DNA from 3 places in the Kitasatospora sp. NPDC023118 genome. Region 1 is predicted to be linked to each of the others. Evidence: riboswitches for the same ligand, from Rfam matches in the RefSeq annotation. Region 1 holds a riboswitch; each other region holds the start of a gene.
The links. A riboswitch is a leader RNA that binds a small molecule or an ion and turns the genes downstream of it on or off. The one in region 1 is predicted to bind cyclic di-AMP.

Region 1 (4,204 bases):
ACCAGGTTGCGGTAGACCGCCTCGGCCCCCGTGAGCCCGGACCAGGCGGGCAGTGAGCGCGCCCGCGCCGCCAGCAGATCGGCCACCTCGGCCCGCTGGTCGGCCGGCCGCCCGGCCGGTGCCGGCGGCGCGGCCGGGGGCAGCGACAGCTGGGCCAGCCCGCCGGCCGCCAGCAGCAGCGCAGCGCGCCGGGACAGCACGCGACCGGGTATGTCGGCCGGGTCGGAGGGCGTCGCGCTCAGAGCCTGACCACCCCGGTGACCGGCATCGCGTTGACGCTCTCGTACCGCACCTTGGCGCCCGGGTAGGGGGCGTGCACCATCACCCCGCCGCCGGCGTACATCCCGACGTGGTGCATGTCCCGGTAGAAGATCACCAGGTCTCCCGGCCGCGCTTCGGAGAGGCTGATCCGCTGCCCGGCGTACGCCTGGGCCTGCGAGGTGCGCGGCAGGGTCACTCCGGCCTGCCGCCAGCTGTAGTACATCAGACCGGAACAGTCGAAGGCGCGGGGCCCGGCGGATCCGTAGACGTACGGCGAGCCGATCATCCGCACCGCGGCGGCCAGCGCGGCCGCCCCGCGCTCGGAGGCGGCCGGGGTGGTGCCGAGGTCCAGCCGGTCGGTGCCGCGGGTGGCGCGCCGCTCGGCGTCGTTGGCGTCCTGGACGACCATCCGGGCCCGCTCGGCCGCGCCCAGGCTGTTGAGCAGCTTCTGCGCCTTGACCAGCCGCTGCTGGATCTGCTGCTTGTTCTCGACCAGCGAGCGCCGGGCCTGGTCCAGTTCGGCGAGCTTGCCCGCGGTCTCGGTGCGGCGCTGGTCGAGCCTGCGCTGACGGCTGACCAGCTCGTGCAGCGTCTCCCGCTGCCGCTCGGCGGCCTGCCCGAAGGTGCGGGCACGGGCGAGGTAGGACTCGGGGTCGCTGGAGAGCATCAGCTGGGCGGTCTGGGTCATCCCGCCGCCGCGGTACTCGGCCCCGGCCACGGTCGCGAGGTCCCCGCGCAGCTGGTTGAGCTGGTCCTGGCCGGCGGCGACCTCGCCCTGCAGGAGCGTGGTCTCGGCCTGGAGCCGCTTCTGCGCTTCCTGCGCGGCGTTGCACTTCTCGGACGCCTGCTCGGCCTCGTCGTACAGCTGCTCGACCTGCGCCTTGACGTCTCTGCGGTCGGGTGTGCCCGGTGCGCCGGGAGCGGCCTGGGCGCTGCCGCCGGCCGTCACACCCAGGGCCGTGGTGGCGGCCGCGGTCAGCACCAGCGCACGGACGAGCAGTTGGGAACGACGGTGCACGGACATGGCGGCAACGGCTCCAATCCTGCGGCGCGGCCCCGCGGCCGCGCCCCAGCGGGCGGCCGTCGAGCGGGAGTCCGGTGGCAGACGTTAGCGAGTCAGGGCAAGCGAGTCCAAACCCCTCCAGACCCGAATATTTGATTCCTAATCGGACATCCGCTCGATCCGTCGGAAAAGCCGCAGGCCCGGCCCTCCGTGATGGTGGGCCGGGCCCGAACGGCCTGGGCGGGGATCAGACCCGCACGATGGAGGCCAGCGGCATGTTGGAGACCGCCTCGTAGCGGACCGAGGCACCCGGCTTGGGCGCGTGCAGCACCTGGCCGTTGCCCGCGTAGATGCCGACGTGGTGGGCGTCGCTGTAGAAGATCAGCAGGTCGCCGGGCTGGGCCTGGGAGATGTCCGAGCCGATCCGGGTGCCGGCGCCGGCCTGCTCCTGCGAGGTGCGCGGCAGCGACACGCCGACCTGGTTGAATGCCCAGACCATCAGGCCGGAGCAGTCGAAGGAGCCCGGGCCGGTGGCGCCCCACACGTAGGGGCTGCCGACCTTGCCCGCGGCGGCGGCCAGCGCGGCGGCACCGTGCGAGCTGCCGGGGGCGGCCGGCTTGGCGACCGGCGAGGCCGAGGAGCCCGAACCCGAGCTGATGTCGGTGCGGCCGCTGTCGCGCGAGGCGCGGTCGGCGGCGGCCTGCTGCTGGGCGGCCTTGGCGGCGGCGTCGGCCTGGGCCTTGGCGTCGGCCGCGGCCTTCTCCTCGGCCTGACGGATCGCCTGGCGCTCCTGCTCGGTCAGGGTGTTGAGCAGGTCCTGCGCGGCCTTCAGCTTGTTCTGGACCTCCTCCTTGGAGGTCTTCAGCTGCTGGGTGGTGGACTCCAGCTCGGCGAGCTTGCCCTGGGCCTCGGTGCGGTCCTGGTCGAGCTTGCGCTGCTCCTCCTGGAGCTGCTTCAGCTGGTTCTTCTGGGTGTCACCGGCCTGGTTGAGCGCACCGGCCTGGTTGAGGAAGTTGTCCGGACTGGAGGAGAGCATCAGCTGGACGGTCGGGGATATGCCGCCGTTGCGGTACTGCTCACCGGCGATCTCGGCGAGCCCGCCCTGCATGTCGGTCACCTGGGCCTGCTGCCGGGCCACCTGGTCCTGCAGGCCGGAGACCTGCTTCTCCAGGGCCTGCTGCTTCTCCTGGGCGGCGTTGTACTTCTCGGTCGCCTGCTCGGCCTGCTCGTTGAGCTGGTCGACCTGCTCCTTGACCTGGTCCTTGGTCGGCTGCGGGTCGGCGTGCGCGCCGGACTGCGCGGAGAGGGCGACGGCTGCCGCGGCAACACCGGTCAGGATCGAGACACGGGCGCGACTGGCGGGCTTGGGACGACGATGGGACGCCACGAAGGCGGACTCCTTCTTCCTACGTCCGCCTACCGGGTGAGCTGACGGGTTCGGGCCGGAAGCATGCCCTACGACGCCTCACGGCCGTTCCATCGGCCGACCTGGCGCCGATTCACCCCGGAGGAACGTGGTTCCCCGGCTCCGCTCCGCAGCGCCCCCGACCACTGGGCTCCCCTGTCGGACAGTCGTTTCGACCTGCCCCGCTGTTTCGCGAACTCGACGGTAACCACCGCCGCCACCCCGGCTGGGTGATCGACAGTGCGGTGGTTCGAGGCACGACCCTAGTAACTGAACCGTGATCCGTTCAAATCCTTGTCAGAAAAAAGACGGAAGATTTCCCGTGTTCTTTTGTGAAAATGACCGATGGTGATCGCCGCCGCACGCAAAGCTGATCAGGCCTCATCAGCCGACCACGGAACGGGCAAACCCGAAGCGCCACGCCCGGCAGGAGGGTGGCGCGGATCACAGGGCCGGAACCCGGACTTTCGGGCGTGTCGGGCCGTCAGACCCGGCGGATCGTGTTGATCGGCATCGCGTCGGCCTTCATCACCTTCACCACGTCACCGGTGTGCGGCGCGTGGACCACCATGCCGTTGCCGATGTACATCCCGACGTGGTGCCGGTCACTGCCGTAGATCACCAGGTCGCCCGGCTGGGCCTGGTCCAGCGAGGGCACCCGGGTGCCGACGTTGCCCTGCTCCTGCGAGGTGCGCGGCAGCGAGACGCCGGCCTGGGCGTACGACCAGACCATCAGACCCGAGCAGTCGAAGGTGCTCGGCCCGGTGGAGCCCCAGACGTACGGCGAGCCCTGCTTGCTCATCGCCTTGGCGACGGCCACGGCCGCGTAGCCGCTGGCCGGCGGCAGGCTGCTGAGGTCGACCCGGGCGCTGCCGCGCGAGGCACGGTCGTCCTGCTGCTGCTGGGCCTTCAGCGCGGCGCGGTCGGCGGCGCTGAGCGAGTTCAGCAGGTCCTGGGCGGCCTTCAGCTTCTGGTTGACGTCCGACTTGGCCTGGTTCAGGTCCTTGGTGGTGGAGTCCAGCGAGGACAGGACGGCGGCGGCCTCCGCCTTCTCCTGGTCCAGCCGGCGCTGCTGGTCGAGCAGGCTCTTGAGCGCCTCGGTCTGGCTGGCGCTGGCCTGCTGGACGCTGGAGGCCTTCTCCAGGTAGCCGGACGGGTCGGAGGAGAGCATCAGCTGGACGGACGGGTCGATGCCGCCGGTGCGGTACTGGTCGCCCGCCACCTCGGCCAGGCCCGTCTGCAGCTGGGTCATCTGGTCCTGGCTGCGGGCCACCTGGTCCTGCAGCTGATCGGCCTGCTTGCGGAGCTGGTCGGCCCGCTCCTTGGCGCCGTTGTACTTCTCCGCCGCCTGCTCCTGCTCCTGCTGGAGCTGGTCGATCTGCGCCTTGACGTCGTCCTTGTTCGGCTGCGGCGCCGCGTGCGCGGCCACCTGGGCGGAGAGGGCGACCGCGGTCGCAGCGGCAGCGGTGAGCACGGAGACCCGCGCGCGGCTCGGCTGCTTGGGACGGCGGTGGGAGGCCAAGGGAGCGGCTCCT
Region 2 (4,204 bases), on a different contig from region 1:
AGGACGAGGACGGTCGCCCGGCTCGTGAACCGAGGTCGGGCCGCCAAGCCCGGGATCCTCCAGCCAGCCATCTCCCGTATCCCCTCCTGGTCGCGACGGTGCCCCGCCGTCCACCCTACGGGGTGTGCGGCGGGGCACCGGTCAGGCTTGCGCTAGCTCGGCTGCTCAGCCCTCGTGCTTGCTGTGCTCACCGGTCGCGGAGCGACTGTGCTCACCGGTCCGCGAAGCGACTGTGCTTACTGGTCCGCGAAGCGGAAGCGCGGGAAGGCGCCGCGGCCGGCGTACTCGGCGGCGTCGTCGAGGATCTCCTCGATGCGCAGCAGCTGGTTGTACTTGGCGACGCGCTCGGAGCGGGCCGGGGCACCGGTCTTGATCTGGCCGCAGTTGGTGGCGACGGCCAGGTCGGCGATGGTGACGTCCTCGGTCTCGCCGGAGCGGTGCGACATCATGCAGCGGTAGCCGTTGCGCTGGGCCAGCTCGACGGCGTCCAGGGTCTCGGTCAGCGAGCCGATCTGGTTCACCTTCACCAGCAGCGCGTTGGCGGTGCCGGTCTCGATGCCCTTGGCCAGGCGGGCCGGGTTGGTGACGAACAGGTCGTCACCGACCAGCTGGACCTTGTCGCCCAGCTTGACGGTCATGGCCTTCCAGCCGTCCCAGTCCGACTCGTCCAGCGGGTCCTCGATGGAGACCAGCGGGTAGGCGGCGACCAGCTCGGCGTAGTACTCGATGAGCTCGGCGGCCGAGAGGGCCTTGCCCTCGAACTGGTAGGCGCCGTCCTGGTAGAACTCGGAGGAGGCGACGTCCAGGGCCAGCGCGACGTCACGGCCGGGCACGTAGCCGGCCTTCTGGATCGCCTCCATGATGAGGTCCAGGGCCTCGCGGTTGCTGTCCAGGTTCGGCGCGAAGCCGCCCTCGTCGCCGAGGCCGGTGGACAGGCCGCGGTCCTTCAGCACGCCCTTGAGGGTGTGGTAGACCTCGACGCCCCAGCGGACGGCCTCGGAGAAGGACTCCGCGCCGATCGGGGCGATCATGAACTCCTGGATGTCGACGTTGGAGTCCGCGTGCGAGCCGCCGTTGAGGATGTTCATCATCGGGACCGGCAGGACGTGCGCGTTCGGGCCGCCCAGGTAGCGGAACAGCGGCAGGTCGCTGGCCTCGGACGCGGCGTGCGCGACGGCCAGCGAGACGCCCAGGATGGCGTTGGCGCCGAGCGAGGACTTGTCGGGGGTGGCGTCCAGGTCGAGCATGGCCTGGTCGATCAGGCGCTGCTCGGTGGCGTCGTAGCCGACGAGCTCCGGGCCGATCTGCTCGATGACGGCCAGAACGGCCTTCTCGACGCCCTTGCCGAAGTAGCGGTTCTTGTCACCGTCGCGCAGCTCCAGCGCCTCGAAGGCGCCGGTCGAGGCACCCGACGGGACAGCGGCACGACCGGTGCTTCCGTCGTCGAGGCCGACCTCGACCTCGACCGTGGGGTTGCCGCGCGAGTCGAGGATCTCACGGGCTACGACGACATCGATGGACGGCACGAGGCATCTCCTTGCGGGAGCAGGGTCCGGCTGACGGTGGTGCTGTCGGCGGGACGATTGCGGAGTCGTTACGACCAGAGCCTAACCGCCCGGGCTCCCGGGGCCACGTTGGCCTCGGTCCCGTCTCGGCGTGTGGCCCTGCTACCCACCGGTAGTTCACCTGCTTGTCCCAGCTTGTCCCCCCAGCCCCCGGCGCGGACGAATGCGGACGAAGGGGGCCGGGCGCGGCCCCCTTCGTCCCCGGGGTGCTGTTCGAGGTCCTACGGACCGTCTCGGCCGAGGCCCTACCGACCGGTTCAGCCGAGGTGCAGGACCTGGCCGGGCATGATCAGGTTCGGGTCGCCGCCGACCGTGCCGCGGTTGCCGTCGTACAGCGCCTGCCAGCCGCCGGACACGCCCTGGGCGGCGGCGATGCTCGACAGGGTGTCACCGGAGTGGACGGTGTAGTCGTGGCCGGCCGGGGCGGCCTGGGCCGGCTGGGCGGCGCGCGGGGCGGCGTGCTTCGGAACGTACTGCTGGACCGGCTGCTCGGCGGGCTTCTCGGCCTGCTTCGGGGCGGCGTGCTTCGGAGCGTACGGCTGGGCGGGCTTCGCGTCCGCCTTGGGGGCCTGCTGCTTCGGGGCCTGCTGCTTGGGCGTCTGCTGCTGGGGGGCGGACTGCGGCTTGGCGTCCGAGGAGGTGTCGACCGCGGCCGGGGCACCGCCCTTGCTCAGACCCGCCTTGACGGAGCAGACCGGCCAGGCGCCCGGGCCCTGGGAGGCCAGCACCTTCTCGGCGACCGATATCTGCTGGCCCTTGCTGGCCTGGTTGGCCTGCGGCGCGTAGGCGGTGCCGCCGTACGCCTTCCAGGTGCTGGAGGTGAACTGCAGGCCGCCGTAGAAGCCGTTGCCGGTGTTGATGCTCCAGTCGCCGCCGCTCTCGCACTGGGCGACGGAGTCCCAGGCGGAGGCCGGGGCGGCGGAGGCGCCGGTGGCGGCGAGGAGCGGCATCGCGAGTCCGACGCCGGCCACACCGGCGACGGCGATGGCCTTCTCGGCCTGGGTGCGACGACGGTGACGGCCAGTTCCAACGAACAGCATGAAGGGTCCCTCTCCGCACGCCTGCGAGGTGAGCTGTCGGGTTCGGACCGGGAGGTGGCCCGGCCGCCGTGCGCGGAGACGTTCCGCTCGGGCGGCTTCACCCCAAGCCGTGGGGGACGGCAACAAACCTGGTTCCCCCGCCCCTGCCCAAGGGTCTGGTCGGTTTCCCGTGGCGCGGCGGGCAGGATTCGGCGTTCCGCGCACGAGGTCCGCAGCTGCGAACTCCAGGGAGACTAGACAGATCCTCAGACCAATCACAAGCTCATATCACCGACATCACACAGAAATTACGGCATGTGATCAATCGCCTACCAACTGCGCCTGTTTGTCCGGATTGATGGGTGTTCACACCGCCATCAGGAGCGCGTCAACGACGTCCAGTCAGCGTGTCGGGGCCTCAGGAAGCGCATGCGGAGAGCGGATCTCGGGACTGAATTCGACCGGAAGTTCGCGCAATCCGCGCATGATCAGACCACCCCGCCAGCGGAGATTCTCCGGGCTTTCGGCCAGTCGCAGATCGGGCAGTCGGGAAAGCAGCGTGGCCAGCGCGGCGCGTCCTTCGAGCCGGGCCAGCGGGGCGCCGATGCAGTAGTGGATGCCGTGCCCGAACCCCAGGTGGGGATTGTCGGTTCGGGCCAGGTCGAGGGTGTTCTCCTCCGCGAACCGGGCCGGGTCGCGGTCCGCCGCCGCCAGCACCACCAGCACCGGATCGCCCACCGGGATGTCCACCCCGCCGATGGCCAGCGGCCTGGTCGCGAACCGCCAGGTCGCCAGTTCCACCGGCCCGTCGTAGCGCAGGAGTTCCTCGATCCCGGTCTCCAGCAGCGCGGTCTCCCCGCGCACTACCGACTCCTGCAGCAGCGCCCGCTGCCCCGGGTTGCGCAGCAGCGCGTACGTCCCGTTGCCGATCAGGTTGACGGTCGTCTCGAAACCGGCGAACAGCAGGATGAAGGCCATCGCGGCCGCCTCGTTCTCGGTCAGGTGCTCGCCGTGGTCACTGGCTCTGATCAGACCGGAGATCAGGTCGTCACCGAGGTCCGCCCGCTTGCGGTGGATCAGCTCCAGCAGGTACGCCCGCATCCGCTTCACCGCCCGTCCCACGCCGCCGCGCTGGCCCCCGCCATGTCGGATCATCATCCCGGCCCAGTCGCGGAAGTCGTCCTGGTCCTCGGCCGGCACGCCCAGCATGTCGCAGATGGCGTAGATGGGGAGCGGGAAGGCGAACTCGTGGATCAGGTCCGCCGAGCCGCGCTGCGCGAAGCCGTCGATCAGCCGGTCGGTGAGCTGCTGCACCCGCGGCTCGAACTCGGCCACCCGGCGCGGCGTGAACGCCTTGGACACCAGCCGGCGCAGCCGGGTGTGGTCCGGCGGGTCGATGTTCAGCAGGTGGGTCATCAGGTCCGCCTGCCGCTCCCCCGGGATGCCCACCCGGCCGGTGCGATGCGCCTGCTCGCTGTGGTGCGCCGGGTTCTTCGACAACCGGCTGTCCGCCAGCGCCTGCCGGGCGTCCGCGTACCGCGTCACCAGCCAGGCCTCGACGCCGCTCGGCAGCCTGGTGCGGTGCACCGGGGCGTGCTCGCGCAGCCAGGCGTAGGCCGG
Region 3 (4,204 bases), on a different contig from region 1:
ACACCCCGGTGCTGTGCACCCAGACGCCGGGCGGGTCCACCGAGGACGAACTGGTCGAGATGCTGGTCGACCGGGGCGTGGCGGGCATCGTCTTCGTCTCCGGGCTGCACGCCGACAGCACCGCCGACCACGACCGCTACGCCCGGCTGGCCGGGCGTAGAGTGCCGTTCGTGCTGATCAACGGCTACAGCGAGCGGATCGACGCGCCGTTCATCTCGCCGGACGACCGGGCCGCGATGTGGATGGCCGTCCAGCACCTGGCCGAACTCGGGCACGAGCGGATCGGGCTGGCGGTCGGGCAGCGGCGGTACGTGCCGGTGCTGCGCAAGATCGAGGGCTTCACGGCCGCGATGCGCGAGGTGCTCGGGCGCAGCCAGGAGGAGGCGGAGGAGCTCGTCCACCACACGCTGTTCAGCGTGGAGGGCGGGCACGCGGCGGCCGGTGCGCTGCTCGACAAGGGCTGCACGGCGATCGTCTGCGGGAGCGACATGATGGCGCTCGGGGCGATCCGGGCTGTGCGGCAGCGCGGGCTGTCGGTGCCGCAGGACGTGTCGGTGGTCGGCTTCGACGACTCGCCGCTGATCGCCTTCACCGAGCCGCCGTTGACTACGATCCGCCAGCCGGTCGAGGCGATGGCCACGGCGGCGGTGGACGCGCTGCTGGAGGAGGTCGGCGGGAACGCCGCCCAGCGCGGGGAGTTCATGTTCCAGCCGGAGCTGGTGATGCGCGGGTCCACCGGGGCCTGCTCGCGCTGACCCCCGGTACCGGATGGCGGTACTCAACTGACGGGCCCCGGAGGGCGGTTGCTCTCCGGGGCCCGTCGGCGTGCGGTTGCTCGACCGTGCTGTTCGGTCAGCCATCCTGGACGGCGGGGCGGTCGGCGGTGAGCCGGTGGCCGTCGGCCGCGTCGCCGGTCCGGGTCTCGGTGCGGCGGCCGCGGGCCAGGTAGTCACGCAGGATCAGTTCGACCGCGTCCTGCGGGCTTTTGGTGCCGGAGAGCAACATCGCGTCTATCGCGAGGTTCGCGTCGAGCGTGATGGTGACCTGGGCCATGGTGACTCCTCCTCGGGTGCAGAGCAGGAGTATGTCGGTCGGGGCGGGGTTTCACCATGCGAATACGCCGGAACCCCCGGGGAGGAGCGACCAGACTCTCCCTGGGGGTGGCGGGTGGTCAGCGTTCGGATGACGGCTGACAGATGTTGAAATCTGTTATCTGAAATCTGTTACCTGTCAGCTGTTATCTGTTGTCCGTCAGCTGTGGGCCCGTGGGTTGTGGGCGTGTGGGCCCGTGGGTCGTTGTTCAGACCCGGCCGGCGAAGTCCGGGGCCCAGTTGGCGATGGTCTGCTCGCGCACGCCCGAGCTCGGGTTGGCCGCCTCGACGTACTTGCCGCCGCCGATGTAGATCGCGACGTGGTACACGCCGGAGTTCTGGCCGTTGTTCGACCAGAACAGCAGGTCGCCCGGCTGCAGGCTGTCCAGCGAGACGTGGGTGCTGGCGGCGGCCTGGTCGGCGGCGACGCGCGGGATGTTGATGCCCGCGGCGCGCAGCGCGGCCTGGGTCAGGCCGGAGCAGTCCCAGCCGCCGTTGCCGGTGCCGCCGTAGACGTAGGCCTGGCCGACCTTGGACTCGGCGAAGGACACCGCGGCGGCCAGGCTGCCGGTGGCGGCCTGGGCAGCCGGCTTGGCAGCCGGCTTCGAGGCCTGGGTCTGAGCGGTCGGCTTGGCGTTCACGGCACCGCCGTTCGCGGCCTGGCCGGCCTTCTGGGAGCGGTTGAACCAGCCGAAGTCGGAGCCGGAGGTGGACGAGGAGGACTTGTCGGCCTGGGCCTTGTCGCCGTCACCGAAGGTCAGGTGCTGGCCCGGGTAGATGGTGTCCGGGCCCTCGGTCAGGGTGGCGCGGTTGAGGTCGTACAGGTGCTGCCAGCCGCCCTGGACGTTGTTCTTCTCGGCGATCGAGGAGAGCCAGTCGCCCTCGACGACGGTGTAGTCGCCGCTCCCGGCCTGGGCCTGGCGCTTCTGCGCCCAGTCACTCTTAGCGGAGCTGGTGGAGGACTGCGCCTGCTCCTGGGCGGGCGCGGCCGGCTTGGCGGGCGCCGCGGCCGGGGCCTGGTTCTGCGCGGGCTTGGCGGCCGTGCCGGCGGAGGTGTCGACGGCGGCCGGGGCGCCGCCCTTGGTCAGGCCGGCCTGGACCGAGCAAACGGGCCAGGCGCCCGGGCCCTGCGAGGCGAGGACCTTCTCGGCGATGGCGATCTGCTGGTCCTTGGTGGCCTGGTTGGCCTGCGGGGCGTACGCGGTACCGCCGAAGGCGGCCCAGGTGCTGGAGGTGAACTGCAGGCCGCCGTAGAAGCCGTTGCCGGTGTTGATGCTCCAGTTGCCGCTGCTCTCGCACTGGGCGACCTTGTCCCAGGTGGCGACGGGGGCGGCGTTGGCGGTGCCGGTGGTGAGGCACGGGATGGTGAGACCGACGCCCGCGACGCCGATGGCGGCGATCACGCGACGGGTACGGCCGGACAGGCGGGTGCCGTTGGTGGGCAGCATGAAGACGCGGTCCTCTCCCACGCCTGCGAGGTGAGCTGTCGGATTCGGGCTGGAGTTGCCCGGCCGCGCTGTGGACGCGGCTTCACCCCTAGCCCTGGACCGTTCCGAGGAGCGGCCCGGGGCGACTTACCTGTGGTTCCCCCGCTCCTGCCGTGGTGCGTTTTCGCGCTGCCAGGACATCCGACGGCAGGACTCGGCGTTGCGGATGAACTGGGTCCGTGTGGTCACGAACGGGGAGCACGTTAAGCAGACTTAAGTTCAAACTGCAAATATCTGTGACGCGCATCACGGTTTAGTGGAAACTGCCGAATTGGACACGAATCATGATCGTAAATGATCGTTTTTCGGCAATGCGGCTGTGGATTCCCGCAATTGTCTCCGCTTCAGAAGTGGGGTGACGGAGTGTAGAGGCGCGCAGCGGCGCGGCGGTCGCGCCGGGGGAGTGGTCACGAGTCGAGCGCCGGAATGCACGCCCGGCATTTCCCTTCAAAAAGTGACAGAACGGACATTGCGCTCCATCTCTCCTGTAACTCCCAAAACTCCCGTAACTCCTGTAATTCCCGTACCTGGACAAGGTGCAGGGCGAGCCGGAGGCGGACGAGGGTGGGTGGAGGAGCGGCGGAAAGGGCGAGCCGCAGGGCGGGCCGGCGCAAGCCGAAGGGCCCGGAACACAGTCGTTCCGGGCCCTCGGACGCGGGAATGCGGGACGGCGGTCGCAGGCCGTCCGCTAGGCCTCCACGGGCCCCTGGGCGGCCGCGTGGGCGCCGCGGGAGCCCTCCTCGGCCCCGGCGGCGGCCGCGGCCTCCGCTTCGGCCCGGGCCAGCTCCTCCGGCGTCGGCGTCGGCAGCGCAGCCAGGTAGGTGGAGGCGATCAGCTGGCCGACGGTCGGGTAGGCGCCGAGCGGCGCGGCCGACGGGCAGCCGGTCTCCTCGGCGGCCGTGGCGAGCAGCTCCGAGTCGGCCTCGGGCCCGATCACCAGCGGGGCCAGCGCCGGGCGCTGGGAGCCGGTCTCCTTGAGGTGGTTGACGGCGTCGGCCACCGAGCCGGGGACGTCGAGCGCCGCGGCGACGACCGGGACGGCCAGTCGGGCGGCCAGCAGCACGCCGGTGATGCCGGCCGCGGCGGCCGCGTCCTCGCCGCCGACGGTGGTCAGGACCACGCCGTCCGCGGCGGTCGCGATGGCGAACAGCCGGGCCCGGTCGGCCCTGGCCAGCCCGGCCTCGGACAGCCGCACGTGCACGGCCTCGGCCAGCAGCGGGTGCGGGCCCAACGTGTCGGTGACGGTCGCGCCGTACTCGGCGGCGAGGGCGTGAAGCCCGGTCAGGAAGTCGTGCGGCCCGGGCACCAGCGGCACCACGACCGGCGCCGCCAGGCCGGCCTCGGCGGCCTCGGCCAGCAGCTCGGCGACGGTGCGGTCGTCCCCGGCCTCGCCCTCGGCGCCGCCGGTCGGGAGGTAGCCGACCGCGGCCTGGACGCCGGCGTGCTCGCTACGGACGATCGAGAGCAGTTCCTCGACGACCGAGCGGGACTCGGGCCCGGCGGTCGCGGGTACGGCGAGCACCAGGGCCGGCGAGCCGGTGCGGATCTCGGGGCGCTCGGGACGGCGGTGGCGCCCCCGCGCACGGGAGCCTGGAGTGCGGACGGGCAGTGGCGCGCCCGGGATGG

Region 2: another riboswitch for cyclic di-AMP. It lies ahead of ACZ3UD_RS09375 (transglycosylase family protein); the one in region 1 lies ahead of ACZ3UD_RS00400 (NlpC/P60 family protein).
Region 3: another riboswitch for cyclic di-AMP. It lies ahead of ACZ3UD_RS14870 (transglycosylase family protein); the one in region 1 lies ahead of ACZ3UD_RS00400 (NlpC/P60 family protein).

Annotation. Positions count from the first base shown of each region.
Region 1 is NZ_JBVHHW010000001.1:92,631-96,834, reverse strand. It holds gene ACZ3UD_RS00410 (hypothetical protein) at 1-200, opposite strand, end outside; gene ACZ3UD_RS00405 (C40 family peptidase) at 239-1,285, opposite strand; gene ACZ3UD_RS00400 (NlpC/P60 family protein) at 1,512-2,651, opposite strand; cyclic di-AMP (ydaO/yuaA leader) riboswitch at 2,662-2,815, opposite strand; gene ACZ3UD_RS00395 (C40 family peptidase) at 3,154-4,191, opposite strand.
Region 2 is NZ_JBVHHW010000005.1:287,108-291,311, reverse strand. It holds gene ACZ3UD_RS09385 (FtsB family cell division protein) at 1-47, opposite strand, end outside; gene eno (phosphopyruvate hydratase) at 237-1,526, opposite strand; gene ACZ3UD_RS09375 (transglycosylase family protein) at 1,823-2,605, opposite strand; cyclic di-AMP (ydaO/yuaA leader) riboswitch at 2,610-2,776, opposite strand; gene ACZ3UD_RS09370 (cytochrome P450 family protein) at 2,987-4,204, opposite strand, start outside.
Region 3 is NZ_JBVHHW010000010.1:14,656-18,859, reverse strand. It holds gene ACZ3UD_RS14880 (LacI family DNA-binding transcriptional regulator) at 1-755, shown strand, start outside; gene ACZ3UD_RS14875 (hypothetical protein) at 853-1,053, opposite strand; gene ACZ3UD_RS14870 (transglycosylase family protein) at 1,301-2,560, opposite strand; cyclic di-AMP (ydaO/yuaA leader) riboswitch at 2,547-2,717, opposite strand; gene ACZ3UD_RS14865 (sirohydrochlorin chelatase family protein) at 3,267-4,204, opposite strand, start outside.